One region of the Jeotgalibaca sp. MA1X17-3 genome, then DNA from elsewhere that is predicted to be linked to it. Evidence: riboswitches for the same ligand, from Rfam matches in the RefSeq annotation. Region 1 holds a riboswitch; the other holds the start of a gene.

What was found. A riboswitch is a leader RNA that binds a small molecule or an ion and turns the genes downstream of it on or off. The one in region 1 is predicted to bind S-adenosylmethionine.
Region 2: another riboswitch for S-adenosylmethionine. It lies ahead of LZ578_RS02305 (hypothetical protein); the one in region 1 lies ahead of metK (methionine adenosyltransferase).

Annotation. Positions count from the first base shown of each region.
Region 1 covers NZ_CP090983.1:1,225,345-1,232,611, forward strand. The annotation lists rRNA gene LZ578_RS06095 (23S ribosomal RNA) at 1-2,013, shown strand, start outside; rRNA gene rrf (5S ribosomal RNA) at 2,113-2,228, shown strand; tRNA gene LZ578_RS06105 (tRNA-Val) at 2,244-2,316, shown strand; tRNA gene LZ578_RS06110 (tRNA-Lys) at 2,327-2,399, shown strand; tRNA gene LZ578_RS06115 (tRNA-Leu) at 2,430-2,511, shown strand; tRNA gene LZ578_RS06120 (tRNA-Thr) at 2,518-2,590, shown strand; tRNA gene LZ578_RS06125 (tRNA-Gly) at 2,596-2,667, shown strand; tRNA gene LZ578_RS06130 (tRNA-Arg) at 2,695-2,768, shown strand; tRNA gene LZ578_RS06135 (tRNA-Pro) at 2,777-2,850, shown strand; tRNA gene LZ578_RS06140 (tRNA-Met) at 2,893-2,965, shown strand; tRNA gene LZ578_RS06145 (tRNA-Phe) at 2,981-3,053, shown strand; tRNA gene LZ578_RS06150 (tRNA-Gly) at 3,071-3,141, shown strand; tRNA gene LZ578_RS06155 (tRNA-Ile) at 3,149-3,222, shown strand; tRNA gene LZ578_RS06160 (tRNA-Glu) at 3,240-3,311, shown strand; tRNA gene LZ578_RS06165 (tRNA-Ser) at 3,324-3,413, shown strand; tRNA gene LZ578_RS06170 (tRNA-Met) at 3,456-3,528, shown strand; tRNA gene LZ578_RS06175 (tRNA-Asp) at 3,550-3,625, shown strand; tRNA gene LZ578_RS06180 (tRNA-Gly) at 3,627-3,697, shown strand; gene LZ578_RS06185 (hypothetical protein) at 3,805-4,629, opposite strand; SMK box riboswitch at 4,825-4,901, shown strand; partial or broken gene metK (methionine adenosyltransferase) at 4,899-6,094, shown strand; gene LZ578_RS12615 (class I SAM-dependent methyltransferase) at 6,154-6,294, opposite strand; gene LZ578_RS06195 (class I SAM-dependent methyltransferase) at 6,291-6,719, opposite strand; gene LZ578_RS06200 (LysM peptidoglycan-binding domain-containing protein) at 6,999-7,267, shown strand, end outside.
Region 2 covers NZ_CP090983.1:461,577-468,843, forward strand. The annotation lists gene LZ578_RS02285 (acyltransferase) at 1-402, shown strand, start outside; gene LZ578_RS02290 (SMR family transporter) at 418-1,329, shown strand; gene gloB (hydroxyacylglutathione hydrolase) at 1,397-2,098, shown strand; gene LZ578_RS02300 (DUF488 family protein) at 2,141-2,698, shown strand; SAM riboswitch class I at 2,784-2,892, shown strand; gene LZ578_RS02305 (hypothetical protein) at 2,971-3,213, shown strand; gene LZ578_RS02310 (23S rRNA pseudouridine(2604) synthase RluF) at 3,306-3,857, opposite strand; gene LZ578_RS02315 (S4 domain-containing protein) at 3,897-4,013, opposite strand; gene truA (tRNA pseudouridine(38-40) synthase TruA) at 4,123-4,863, opposite strand; gene LZ578_RS02325 (pyridoxamine 5'-phosphate oxidase family protein) at 5,211-5,675, shown strand; gene LZ578_RS02330 (helix-turn-helix transcriptional regulator) at 5,803-6,012, shown strand; gene LZ578_RS02335 (hypothetical protein) at 6,005-6,412, shown strand; gene LZ578_RS02340 (helix-turn-helix domain-containing protein) at 6,617-7,267, shown strand, end outside.

The sequences.
Region 1 (7,267 bases):
GCACTGTTTGGACGAGGGGCCCTTCTCGGGTTACCGAATTCAGATAAACTCCGAATGCCATTGATTCACGTCCGGGAGTCAGACTACGAGTGATAAGATCCGTAGTCGAGAGGGAAACAGCCCAGACCACCAGCTAAGGTCCCCAAGTATCTGTTAAGTGGAAAAGGATGTGGGGTTGCTCAGACAACTAGGATGTTGGCTCAGAAGCAGCCATCATTTAAAGAGTGCGTAATAGCTCACTAGTCGAGTGACCCTGCGCCGAAAATTTACCGGGGCTAAACAGATCACCGAAGCTGTGGACAGAACCATTGATTCTGTGGTAGGAGAGCGTTCTAAGGGCGTTGAAGCGAGACCGTGAGGACTGGTGGAGCGCTTAGAAGTGAGAATGCCGGTATGAGTAACGAAAGACGGGTGAGAATCCCGTCCACCGAATGACTAAGGTTTCCTGGGGAAGGCTCGTCCTCCCAGGGTTAGTCGGGACCTAAGCCGAGGCCGATAGGCGTAGGCGATGGACAACAGGTTGAGATTCCTGTACCAGTTGATTTTGTTTGAACAATGGAGGGACGCAGGAGGCAACGGAATGCGCGCTGATGGATATGCGCGCCCAAGCAACAAGTCTGGGAAGGAGTCAAATGCTTCTACCCGCGAAGGATGAGTTGTGATGGGGAGGGAAATTAAGTACCGAAGTTCCCGCAGTCACACTGCCAAGAAAAGCTTCTCGTTAGAAATCAACTGCCCGTACCGCAAACCGACACAGGTAGTCGAGGAGAGAATCCTAAGGTGAGCGAGCGAACTCTCGTTAAGGAACTCGGCAAAATGACCCCGTAACTTCGGGAGAAGGGGTGCTGACCGAAAGGTCAGCCGCAGTGAATAGGCCCAAGCGACTGTTTATCAAAAACACAGGTCTCTGCAAAATCGAAAGATGACGTATAGGGGCTGACGCCTGCCCGGTGCTGGAAGGTTAAGAGGAGAGGTTAGCTTTCGGGCGAAGCTTCGAATTGAAGCCCCAGTAAACGGCGGCCGTAACTATAACGGTCCTAAGGTAGCGAAATTCCTTGTCGGGTAAGTTCCGACCCGCACGAAAGGCGTAACGATTTGGGCACTGTCTCAACGAGAGACTCGGTGAAATTATAGTACCAGTGAAGATGCTGGTTACCCGCGACAGGACGGAAAGACCCCATGGAGCTTTACTGCAGTTTGATATTGCGTGTTTGTGCCGTATGTACAGGATAGGTAGGAGCCAATGAAGCCGGGACGCTAGTCTCGGTCGAGGCGACGGTGGGATACTACCCTTGCGGCAGGAACACTCTAACCCGCGGCCCTTATCGGGCCGGGAGACAGTGTCAGACGGGCAGTTTGACTGGGGCGGTCGCCTCCTAAAGTGTAACGGAGGCGCCCAAAGGTTCCCTCAGAATGGTTGGAAATCATTCGTAGAGTGCAAAGGCAGAAGGGAGCTTGACTGCGAGACAGACAAGTCGAGCAGGGACGAAAGTCGGGCTTAGTGATCCGGTGGTTCCGTATGGAAGGGCCATCGCTCAACGGATAAAAGCTACCCTGGGGATAACAGGCTTATCTCCCCCAAGAGTTCACATCGACGGGGAGGTTTGGCACCTCGATGTCGGCTCATCGCATCCTGGGGCTGTAGTCGGTCCCAAGGGTTGGGCTGTTCGCCCATTAAAGCGGTACGCGAGCTGGGTTCAGAACGTCGTGAGACAGTTCGGTCCCTATCCGTCGCGGGCGTTGGAAATTTGAGAGGAGCTGTCCTTAGTACGAGAGGACCGGGATGGACACACCGCTGGTGTACCAGTTGTTCCGCCAGGAGCATCGCTGGGTAGCTATGTGTGGACGGGATAAACGCTGAAAGCATCTAAGCGTGAAGCCCCCCTCAAGATGAGATTTCCCATCACTTGAAGTGAGTAAGACCCCTGAGAGACGATCAGGTGGATAGGCGGGAAGTGGAAGTGCAGCGATGCATGGAGCGGACCCGTACTAATCGGTCGAGGACTTAACCAAAAACAGGCAGCGACGTAATGCGGTGCCTGGTCCGACTTTGTTTATCATGTTGTGTATTCAGTTTTGAGGGAACAATGTTTCCTTAACCCCATAAAAATGTGCGGTGGCGATGGCTGGAAGGCCACACCTGTTCCCATCTCGAACACAGAAGTTAAGCTTCCAAGCGCCGATTGTAGTGAAGGGTTTCCCTTTGTGAGAGTAGGACGCTGCCGCGCATTTTTATATTTTATGGAGGTTTAGCTCAGTTGGGAGAGCGTCTGCCTTACAAGCAGAATGTCAGCGGTTCGAGCCCGTTAACCTCCATTTGTTTTATGAGTTATTAGCTCAGTTGGTAGAGCATCTGACTTTTAATCAGAGGGTCGCAGGTTCGAGCCCTGCATAACTCATTTTTAGAATAACTATCTAACTAATAATCAGCGGGTGTGGCGGAATTGGCAGACGCACTAGATTTAGGATCTAGCGCCGCAAGGCGTGGGGGTTCAAGTCCCTTCACCCGCATTCTGAGCCGGCTTAGCTCAGTTGGTAGAGCATCTGATTTGTAATCAGAGGGTCGAGGGTTCAAATCCTTTAGCCGGCATCTCTGCGGAAGTAGTTCAGTGGTAGAACATCACCTTGCCAAGGTGGGGGTCGCGGGTTCGAACCCCGTCTTCCGCTTTTGATTTGAACTTCACAAAATATTAGGCACCCATAGCTCAATTGGATAGAGTACTTGACTACGAATCAAGCGGTTGCAGGTTCGACTCCTGCTGGGTGCATTCTTTAACGGGAAATAGCTCAGCTTGGTAGAGCACTTGGTTTGGGACCAAGGGGTCGCAGGTTCGAATCCTGTTTTCCCGATTGCAACAAAATATTATGTCATAAAATATAAAATACTATTATCGCGGGGTAGAGCAGTTGGCAGCTCGTCGGGCTCATAACCCGGAGGTCACAGGTTCGAGTCCTGTCCCCGCAATTTTTCATTTTTTACGGCTTGATAGCTCAGTTGGTAGAGCACTTGATTGAAGCTCAAGGTGTCGGCAGTTCGATTCTGTCTCAAGCCATTTGTATGGTATTTATTGCGGGTGTAGTTTAGTGGTAAAACTACAGCCTTCCAAGCTGTTATCGCGAGTTCGATTCTCGTCACCCGCTTTTTTAGGGGCCTATAGCTCAGCTGGTTAGAGCGCACGCCTGATAAGCGTGAGGTCGATGGTTCGAGTCCATTTAGGCCCATTTGAATAGTTTTTATTGGCCCGTTGGTCAAGCGGTTAAGACACCGCCCTTTCACGGCGGTATCACGGGTTCGATTCCCGTACGGGTCATTATTATATTATGGAGGATTACCCAAGTCCGGCTGAAGGGAACGGTCTTGAAAACCGTCAGGTGTGTAAAAACACGCAAGGGTTCGAATCCCTTATCCTCCTTACTTTTTAGTCTAAATAGACTGAAAAAATCATTACTATTATCGCGGGGTAGAGCAGTTGGCAGCTCGTCGGGCTCATAATCCGGAGGTCACAGGTTCGAGTCCTGTCCCCGCAATTTTTATTTTACATATATACAGGTTCCGTGGTGTAGGGGTTAACATGCCTGCCTGTCACGCAGGAGATCGCGGGTTCAAATCCCGTCGGAACCGCCATGCGGGTGTAGTTTAGTGGTAAAACTACAGCCTTCCAAGCTGTTATCGCGAGTTCGATTCTCGTCACCCGCTTCTAAAGATAAAAAAAGCTAAGACTTCAATGTCTTGGCTTTTTTTGTTTTAAATTACAGATGAAGATAGGATAATCCTTAAGAACAAAACCTATAGATTGTCCTTTTTTAAATGGAGATATTTAAAAGAACGCTATATAAAACGGTTATTAAACAAACAAAATTAGCTACATAAAGATCTGGTCTAAGCTTATTTCTCAGCTGCTTTACTGTTAAAGGAAATGAATAGATTAATAGAACACTAAAAAAAAGAATTTGCTTCCAAATAAGAACGTTTTGAATATTGAAGAGTATAAAAATGATTACAATCCCGATAATAAAGCTAATCATACTCAAAATGTTATTCTTTTCAATTAATAAATCTTGATAAGGTGAGTAGCTTTTCTTTATCTCTCGAGCAGCAAGAAGTTTTTCTTGTTGATTCAATGTAATGGGAATCATTAGGAAGAGAGTAGGGAGAAAGTAGGGAAGAATTTGAATGGAAATAAACTTTGTTTGAAGATAATAAGAAATTAGGCCAATTATAAATGTCTGAAAGAAAATTTGGAGCAACAAATAATATTCTGTATCTTCCATTTTGACTCCTTTATAAAAGGCTAAAATAATAAAGAAGCAGTAAAGAACAAGTAAAGCTGATATGATCCAGTTTGTGGCAACTAATAACAAAGTCAATAAAATAATTAAAATTGAATAAAAAATATAAGGAATAGATTTTGGTATGGATAAGTCACCACTTGAATTCTTAAAAAATGCAATTTCCATTGCTTTTATTAAGAGTAAAAAAAGATAAAGTAATAAAAAAGGATAAAATTGAAATGAAGCTTTTTTAGCACCGAGAAAAGTACCTACGAATAGAATAGCTAGTGGTGATAAAAGCCAAGAAACGAAAGGAATATTTGTGTACTTAAAGATTTTTTTACTGAGTTCTTCCATGTTAGACATCCTCTACAATCGTATTTAGCCTATCTTCCTTCATAATAGAAGACCCCCTAATCCTTGTCAAGTGAACTTCCTCTCTTAAAAGCTTATTAAAGTATAAATGAACGATTCGATTGAAAAAATATATTCTTACCTGATAAGAGTTGATTTTTCTTCATAAGAAGCGTATAGTAGGCATGTTATTGTTAAAAAGGCTGAAGTAATATCCCGATAGGATCCGCTATAGTGGAGACGCCTTGTAACCGAAAAATGGGGGAATAAAAATGGTAGAGAAAAGATTATTTACATCTGAGTCCGTTACAGAAGGACACCCAGATAAGATTGCTGATCAAATAAGTGATGCAATACTAGATAAGCTATTGAGTATGGATAAAACAGCTCGTGTGGCTTGTGAAACAATTGTTACGACCGGTTTAGTTATGGTATTTGGAGAAGTAACAACTTCTGCATATGTAAATATTCAAGAAGTGGTTCGTGATACTGTAAGTGAAATAGGATATACACGTGGGAAATTTGGATTCGATGCAGAGAATTTGGCTGTAATGGTTTCTTTAGATGAACAGTCTGCAGATATTGCTCAGGGAGTAAATCAATCATTTGAAAATCGTGAGCAAGATGAATCTTCTGAAGATGATACGAATTTGATTGGTGCAGGAGACCAAGGTTTAATGTTTGGCTTTGCTATCAATGAAACCGAAGAATTAATGCCCTTGCCGATTAGTTTGAGTCATAAGTTGACGAAACGTTTAACAGAGCTAAGAAAAGATGGTACCTTGCCATATTTGCGTCCAGATGGAAAAACTCAAGTAACCGTTGAATATGATGAAGAGGGAAAACCGCTGCGAGTTGACTCAGTTGTACTAAGTACACAACATGATGAATTCGTAACTCAAGAAATGTTAAAAGAAGATATTTTAGAGTATGTAATAAAAACTGTTATTGATTCATCATTATTAGATGAAAATACGAAATATTACATAAATCCAACTGGTAGATTTGTTGTTGGAGGACCAAAGGGAGATTCTGGTTTAACTGGTCGTAAAATTATTGTCGACACTTATGGAGGGTACGCACGTCATGGGGGGGAGCATTTTCAGGAAAAGATCCAACAAAAGTTGATCGTTCTGCAAGTTATGCTGCTCGCTATATTGCAAAAAATATTGTCGCTGCTGGTTTTGCTGAGAAATGTGAAATTCAACTAGCATATGCAATTGGTGTCGCTGAGCCTGTATCGATTTCAGTAGATACTTTTGGAACGGGAACAGTTTCTGAGGAAAAATTAATTGCCGCTATTCGTCAATTTTTTTCATTAACACCTTCCGGAATTATTCATATGTTAGATTTACAACGTCCAATTTATAAAAAAACAGCTGCTTATGGACATTTTGGTAGAGAAGATGTAGATTTTACGTGGGAGAATACCGATAAAGTAGAACAGTTAAAAAATCTATTAAAATAAAAGAAATAAAAAACTATTTTGCAGTTGCAAAATAGTTTTTTATTTCTTTAGAATGATAATTACTGTCTTTTTTCAATTGCAATCAGGAATGGTGGAGTGTTTTTCTGATTTATAAATTGATAGAGTAGAACCGTGTATTTTGATTGATCTAGTTCTTTTACATAATCTAATAGAGCTTCTTTTTCAAGTTTACCATTCAGGGGCCACTATAGACAACTAGTAAAAGCAAACCACCTATTTTTAAAGAAGGTAAAATCGCAGAAACACTTTTTAATGTTGTTTCTTTTTCTGTTGTAATTTCCTTATTACCTCCTGGAAGGTATCCTAGATTAAAAATCGCTGCTGAAATTGGTTTTTCAGTAGATAAAAAGAGTTCTACTTGTTCATGACCAACTTGATGCAGCTCGACTCGACTTTGAAGTCCGACTTCCTGTAATTCTTTATAAGTATGATGAATAGCTTTTTCTTGCACATCAAAACCAATAACTGTGCCAGTTTCTCCTACTAATGTAGCTAAAAAAAGGGTATCCTTTCCTTTTCCAACTGTTGCATCAATAACTGTGTCTGGTTCTTGAACAATGTTCTTTAATAACTGATGACTGTATTCAATCGCTTTTTCTAACATTTACTGACCTCTTTTTAATTTTATTGTATCATGAACGTGATGAAGCAAGGGGAAAATTATTATTTTTTCATCTTTATTTGATTTAGATATTAAAAATAATCATTTTGAGAAGGCTAAATACATTTCTTCAAATATTACAAGAGTATTACTTTTTTTACAATTTGAATATATAAAGACTTATGAAGCCCATTCACACTATAATAAGAATAGTTTAACAAAACTTAAGAATTTATTAATTAAAAAATGAGATTTATAAAGTTTACGATAGGAGTGGTATGGTTGAGTATTTCTAGAAAAGAGTGGCTAGCGGGTAAACAGGAAAAGGAATGGAATGAAAAAATTCGTCATTCTGCTAAAAAAATGAGAATGAATTTTGCAGTTATCAGTGCGTCTGTTCTTCTTGCTAACTTAGTAGAACCAGTGAAGCATGTGATGGCAGCAGAAAAAACAACAGAAACACAGAATGAAGTAAAAACTTATTCTGAAAATCCTTTTCTTAACTCTCTCGTTCCTTCTGCATCGAGTATTGCACAGAAAAATGATTTATA
Region 2 (7,267 bases), 760 kb from region 1:
TTCAAGAATCATCGATGGCTTGCATTATTAGTTCCTATTCTGATTCCATTTCAATGGATTATGGCTGGATTTGGAGTGACGATTGCTAGGCGGGAGGCATTGCTCCTAACTGGTACTGGGTTTGTCTTGTTGATATTAGCTGTTATCGAGTCTAAAAAGCTTACACAGTTATTTGAATCGTCTCCGTTTCTTTTTTTGGGACAAATCTCGTTCAGTCTTTATCTGACTCATAGTACTAGTATTGTGTTGTTTACGACTGTTTTTGGACAGTGGTTGAACCCTACAGTGATGTTACTTGTTTCACCTGTGTTTGCGATTGGGATTGCAAAGGGATGGTACGAATGGATAGAGAAAGGTTTGCTACAACGTTTAAATAAAAACGTTCGACAGCGATACAAATAGAAAAAGGAGGTCATTATGTTTTATTTAACGTTAGCGATTATATGCAGTGCATCAATTGCTCTTATTTTTAAATATACCGAAAATTCGAACGCAAACCGAATGGTCATTACAAGTGCTAACTACTTTATTGCTTTTTCCATTAGTCTATTTATGATTTTTTACAAAGGGTTATTATCTAATTTTAGTCGAGAGATATCTTTTGCAAAAGATTTTTCTCTCTTATCTACTAATCCAGAACATATTTTATCTCCTTCTTCCAGCATCATTTGGGGGTTAATTGTTGGTGGAATATTTGGTTCATTCTTTTTTCTTTCTTTTACGTATTACCAAAAGAGTATAAAAGAAAATGGAGTAGGAATTTCAGGAACCATTGCCAAATTAGGGATATTGATTCCTATGATTTTTTCAATCGTTATATGGAAAGAGTTTCCTTCTGTTATTCAATGGATAGGAATTATTTTATCTTTGGTTTCCATTCTGATTGTCAATTTATCACAGAAGTCGCTTGAAAAGTTTGATGTAAAGCCTACGATTATCTTTTTGTTTGTATTTGGAGGAATGGCAGAATTTTCTAGTAAAATTTATCAAAAATATGCATTAAATGACTATAAAGATGTTTTTCTTTTTGCAATATTTTTTACGGCTTTCCTAGTAAGTATTTTCTATACAGTTAAAGAAAAAAGAAAAATAACCAAAAAAGATATTTTAACAGGCTTTGTAGTTGGAATTCCTAATTTGTTTTCTTCGTACTTTTTAATACTGTCACTCGCTACTTTAAAAACGTCAGTAGTCTTTCCGATCTATAGTGCGGCCAGCATTGTGCTGATTAATATAGGTGGATATTTCTTATTTAAAGAGAAAATCACTAGAAAAAATCAAGTAGCGATTGTTTTGACAGTACTTGCACTTATTTTAATTAATCTCTAAGTCAAACAAATTGGTAAACAATATAAGACAAGTCCTATATAATAAAGAAAAGAAGGGGGTAAGATAGATGAATATTCATTCTGTAAAAGCTTTTTCTGATAATTACATTTGGATCATCCAAGAAGGTACAGAAGCAGTAGTAGTCGATCCGGGAGAATCCAGACAAGTGCTGGATTATTTAGACGAAAACAATTTACATTTAAAGGCTATTTTATTAACACATAATCATGACGACCATATAGGTGGCGTTGAGGAAATTTTAAAAAAATATCCAATGATTCCTATTTATGGGCCCAAAGAAACAGAGTCTGTAGCGAATCATCTTGTAGAAGAAGGGGATACTGTTCATTTGTTAGACCAAACGTTTGATGTATTAAAAACAGGGGGACATACGCAGGGACATATTAGCTTTTTGACTAAGGAGGCACTTTTTTGTGGTGATTCTTTATTCTCAGCGGGTTGTGGTCGAGTCTTTACAAGAGACTACCAAGCTCAGTACGATGCCTTACAGAAATTTAAACAATTAGACGATGAAGTACAAGTCTATGCGGCTCATGAATATACACAGACCAATTTACGCTTTGCACATTCTATAGAACCATCTGATCCCTTTATCTCTAAGGCGTTGACTGAAGTGGATGAATTGCGTAAAAAGGGAAAGTCAACGTTACCTACAACGATTGGCAAGGAAAAGAAAATCAATCTGTTTCTTCAAGCGGATGATTTAGAAGGATTTGTAAAGTTACGTAAAGCTCGAGATGTTTTCTAAGCTATTTTAAAGTAGTTCTTCAAAAGGAAAGGAGGGTTTTGATTGAATATTTATACAATTGGTCACTCCACTCATAGTGAAGAAGAGTTTATTTCTTTGCTACAATCCTATGATATAGAAGCTTTAGTAGATGTACGCTCGTATCCTGGTAGTAATTACATGCCGCAATTTAATAAAGAAAACATGGAAAAGTGGATTCCGGAAAACGGTATTCAGTATATACATATGCCGTCATTAGGCGGTAGGAGAAAGAAAAATCATGACATAGATGAGTCATTAGTAGATGGATGGAGAAATAATTCTTTTCAGAACTACGCAGCCTATAGCCTGACAAAAGAATACGAAGAGGCTCTTCATGAATTGGTTGCTTTAGAGAAAGATAAACGAGTATGTTATATGTGTTCGGAAAGTGTTCCATGGAGATGCCATCGCCTGATTATTTCAAATAATTTAGCCTTAAAAGGATTAACGGTTCATCATATTATGACAGAGAAAAAAACAATTCCACATGAAATTGGACTGTATGGTGCAAAAGCTGTTGTAGAAGGTTCGAAAATTATTTACCCAAAAGAAGCACAAATTGATGAAAAGGAAAAATAGTCAATTAATGAATCAAATGAGCAAATAGAATTCACTTGAAAAAGAGCTACTGTACTGCGATAATAAGTATGAAAACTAAATAACTTCTTTATCAAGAGAGATTGAGGGGCTGGCCCTATGAAATCTCAGCAACCGACTTGTGTACTCACGCAAGCACGGTGCTAAATCCTGCAGAGAAATCTGAAAGATAAGGAGAGTGAACGTTCTATCTCAACTCTTCTTGTTTAAAGAAGGGTTTTTTGTTTTCAAAAAAACAAAAGGAGAGATAAAAAATGATATTGACCAAAGAACAAATTTTAAGTTGTGAACGAATGGAAGAAAATGGTGGACCGAAGAGTTATGCTGGAGCAATGCTTTATCATCAATATAAGTCCAACAAGAATACAGAAAATAATAGAGAGAAAATAGAAATGAAAGATCTAGTTATTGAAAAAGTACAAGAGATTCAAGAATTAGAAAATGAATTAAAACAACAAAAAATAGAATTACAGATTCTACTTAAAAAGATAAGCTAGTATACATACAAAAAGAGATGATCGAGGAGCTTCTTAAAAAGCAACTTGATTATCTCTTTTTTAATTTTTTGAATCAAATATTATTTGCGGATCTACCATTCTCTCGGTTCATAGTCTAAGTCTTTGAATAAGCGATCCTTTTCTTTTTTGGATAGATATCGCCATTGACCTACAGGAAGGCTATTTAATTGAATATTCATGACACGAATTCTTTGTAATCGAAAAACATTATATCCCAACGTTTCACACATCCGACGAATTTGTCGATTGAGACCTTGAGTAAGAATAATTTTAAAATCATATTTAGAAAGTTGTTCAATTTCACAAGGAAGAGTCGTTGTATCTAATATTTCTACACCTTCAGACATATCTTTTAAAAATTCAGGAGTAATGGGACGATCGACGGAGACGATGTATTCTTTCTCATGTCGATTTTCAGAACGCAGAATTTCATTAACAATATCTCCGTCGTTTGTTAGGAGTATTAATCCTTCAGAGTCCTTATCCAGTCTACCAATGTGAAAGACAGGAATCGAGTGATTAACTAAGTCTACGATATTCCCTTTAACACCTTTTTCAGTTGTACTCGTAATTCCTACAGGCTTGTTTAAAGCAATATAAACATTATTTCTGGCTACAAAAATTTGATTGCCGTCTACTTTTACTTCATCACCCGGTTTTACCTAGCCACCAATTGTAGCCTTTTTTCCGTTGAGAGTTACGCGACCTTCTGTAATGAGTTTGTCGGCACCTCGTCGGGAAGCTTTTCCTGCTTCACTAATGTATTTATTAATACGCATAGAACCCTTCCTTCATTCAATAATAGACGTTCTTATTTACCATATTGTATATCCAATAAAAGTCAAGCGGCTTTTTTGTATAGAGGAATCGATCATCTCACGACTTCCTTTAATCGTAATAAACTTCATCTAGGAATAAAGCTTGTGACGGGAGGGTCATTCCAGCATCACTTCTAATTTTGCTCTTAAAAATCGCATCAATATATTCTGGTTCTTGCAGGCCAGACCCAATTTCTAGAAGTGTGCCCATAATAATTCGGACCATATTATATAGAAACCCATCTCCTACAAATGTAAAACGAATTAAGTTTCCTTCTCGGTGCATCGTGATTTCTTCAATGGTTCTTTCGGTTGATTTTTTAGATTTCTTAAGAGAAGAGAATCCAATAAAGTCATGGGTTCCTGTCAGTTTTTTACACGCGGCATTGATCTTGTCGACATCAAGGTGGTCTGGATATAGGTAGCTATATTTTCGTTCAAAAGCAGAAGGAACCTGATGATTCCAGACGTAATAACTATACTGTTTTTTAACAGCATGGTAGCGAGAATGAAATCGTTCCGAAGCATCTACTAATTTTTTAACGACAATGTCACGGGGAAGATAACGATTTAGAAAATTTTGCATTGCCTCTACGTCCATGTCAGAAGTTGTCTTGAAGTTGGCTACTTGTCCTTTCGCGTGAGTCCCAGCGTCTGTCCGACCAGAACCAACAATTTCTATCTTTGTTCCTGTCATGTCAGATAAAGTACTTTCTATTTTCCCTTGAATGGTTCGATCGGAATCTCCTAGACGTTGCCAGCCTAAGTATCTTCCACCGTCGTATTCGATAGTCATTTTTATATTTCTCATTTTATCCCTCTTCATCATCTGAATTCATTTCTTGTTAATTAACAAGCCTTTCTCGTATTATACCGAATGTTTTCTGTTTTGACCTCTTTTCATTGAATGTTCATAATAAAAGCTAGATATTAATTTTAGAAGTATCAAACGTAAAACATCACAAAGTTCTCTTTTTTCTTCATTTAAAAAAGATTAAAGGAGTTAGTTCTTATTTGAGAACGTATCTAGAGTAAAAATTAGATTTTGAAAATTGTGATAAAACATACAAACAATTCATTTGTCAAGAAAAAGTATGATATAATGGTTATACTTTCAAATAAAAAAGAAGTACATTTTATTAAAAAAGGAGTGCAAGTATGGAGATAGAAGATATTTTAAAAGTCTTACAAGATCAAATGAAAGTAGCCATTTTCGCTACAGTTGATGAAGAAAATAAACCACATGCACGTCATGCACATATAGGAGTAGCTAATGAACAGGGTATATTTTTCATGACACATCCAAGAACCAATTTTTATAAACAACTCCAGCACAATCCTCATGTTGCGATTACAGCTATGTCTGAAGATGGTTACCTGATTCAAGTTATTCGGATTGAAGGAAAAGTTCGTGAAGTTGGAAAAGAACATTTAGAGGAAGTATTAGCAGGGAATCCATATGTGAAACACGTTTATCCTGATAATAGCGATCGTCAGGGATCTCAAGTATTCCAATTGTATGATGGAGACGGTTTTTACCATAGCATGACTCAAGGGCACCGCTATACATTTAAAATTAATGCGGAAGAACCTACTTCTTCACCTCTTCGAGTTATAACCTGAAATATTCAAAAAAATATAGCGCACGTATGTAAAGGAAACTTGACATGAGTGCGCTTTTATTATAGTATATATGTAAAGGGAGCTTTACATATGTTCTACTTGAATATCTAAATGGAGGGCATATGATTTGGATAATAAACTAGAAGAACTTAGAAAAGAAAAGGGTTTAAGTCAAGAAATGCTCGCAGCTACATTGGATGTATCCAGACAAACAATCAGTTCTCTTGAAAACGGCAGATACAATCCATCGCTTCTACTAGCGTTTAAAATCTCACGATACTTTGGTAAAGAAATCGAGTCTATTTTTATTTATAAGGAGGAAAGTAAGGATGACTAAAAAAAGATATTCTATTCATATATTTCTTACTGGTTTTATTGGATATATGGTAGGAACGATTGGATATTCACTGATGGGTGGAGAGAATAGAACTTTATATTATTTATCTAGTTTTATAAGCGCGAGTGTGATTAGTTTCCTTTATTATTTTTATTCAAGAAAAAAATATAAAAACATTATAAAAGAAATCGAAAGGGAACAAAATGATGAAAGAGGACAAATCATTAATGGGAAAACTTCTTCCTACACGCTCATTCTTACGATGATTTTAAGCCTTAGCATATTTTTATATTCACTAGTAAAAGGATACGAACTAGTTTCTATTATAATTGGAGTATCCTATATAATCACGTGGGTCTTTTATTTAGTACTTCATTTGTATTTAGAGAAAGTTAATTAAAATAATAAAATTTACTTTGGAAAGCAAAGAATAATAGATGAAACATCCAAGATACACCCCTTTCTCTTAGATGAGAGAGGGGTGTATATATTTTTTTATATATTCCCTTGACGATAATATACTAAAAGAGTATACTCAGTTATGTAGAAATGATGTGAATGTACGCACAAACAATTACGTTTTCCACTTATAGGAGGGAAAGCTATCAATATTGAACGATTTATAGAGGCCCGAAAAGTAATGGGTTTTTCACAGATTGACTTAGCAGATGGTATTTGTACACAAGCTACCTTAAGCCGTTTTGAAAATAATGGACAAGTTCCGAACTTAAAAATTCTTATTAAACTTTGTAATCGACTGAATTTACCTTTAGGTGAATTATTTCCTAAAGTAGGTGTGAAATACAGCGATACCATTGAAAAAATGAATAAAGCTGAGTTTTTTCTCATTACCAGTGAGTATGAACAAGCAGCAACATTATTGGAGATTATTCCCATTGGTGAAATTGAAGATCCTAATTTAGCACTTCGTTATCATTATATAAAAGGCTTTATTATGATTTTTCAAAATGGGGCAGTGATTGATACTTTATTCATGTTTGATCAAATTTTATTAGAAGAACAAACGAATGAGTCAGAAATTTTTCGTCTGTTAGCTTATACAGGAATTGGCATGATCTATTCCCGTGAGAAAGATCAAGAAAAAGCGGAGTTTTATTTTAATAAAGTACTTGAGAAAATTTACAACTATCCTACTAACATAATGGAAGATACTTGGAGAGTACTGAATATCGTCTTTAACTGTGGAGTCTTTTATTCAGACATTCACGAACTAGAAATTAGCAATGCTCTGCTT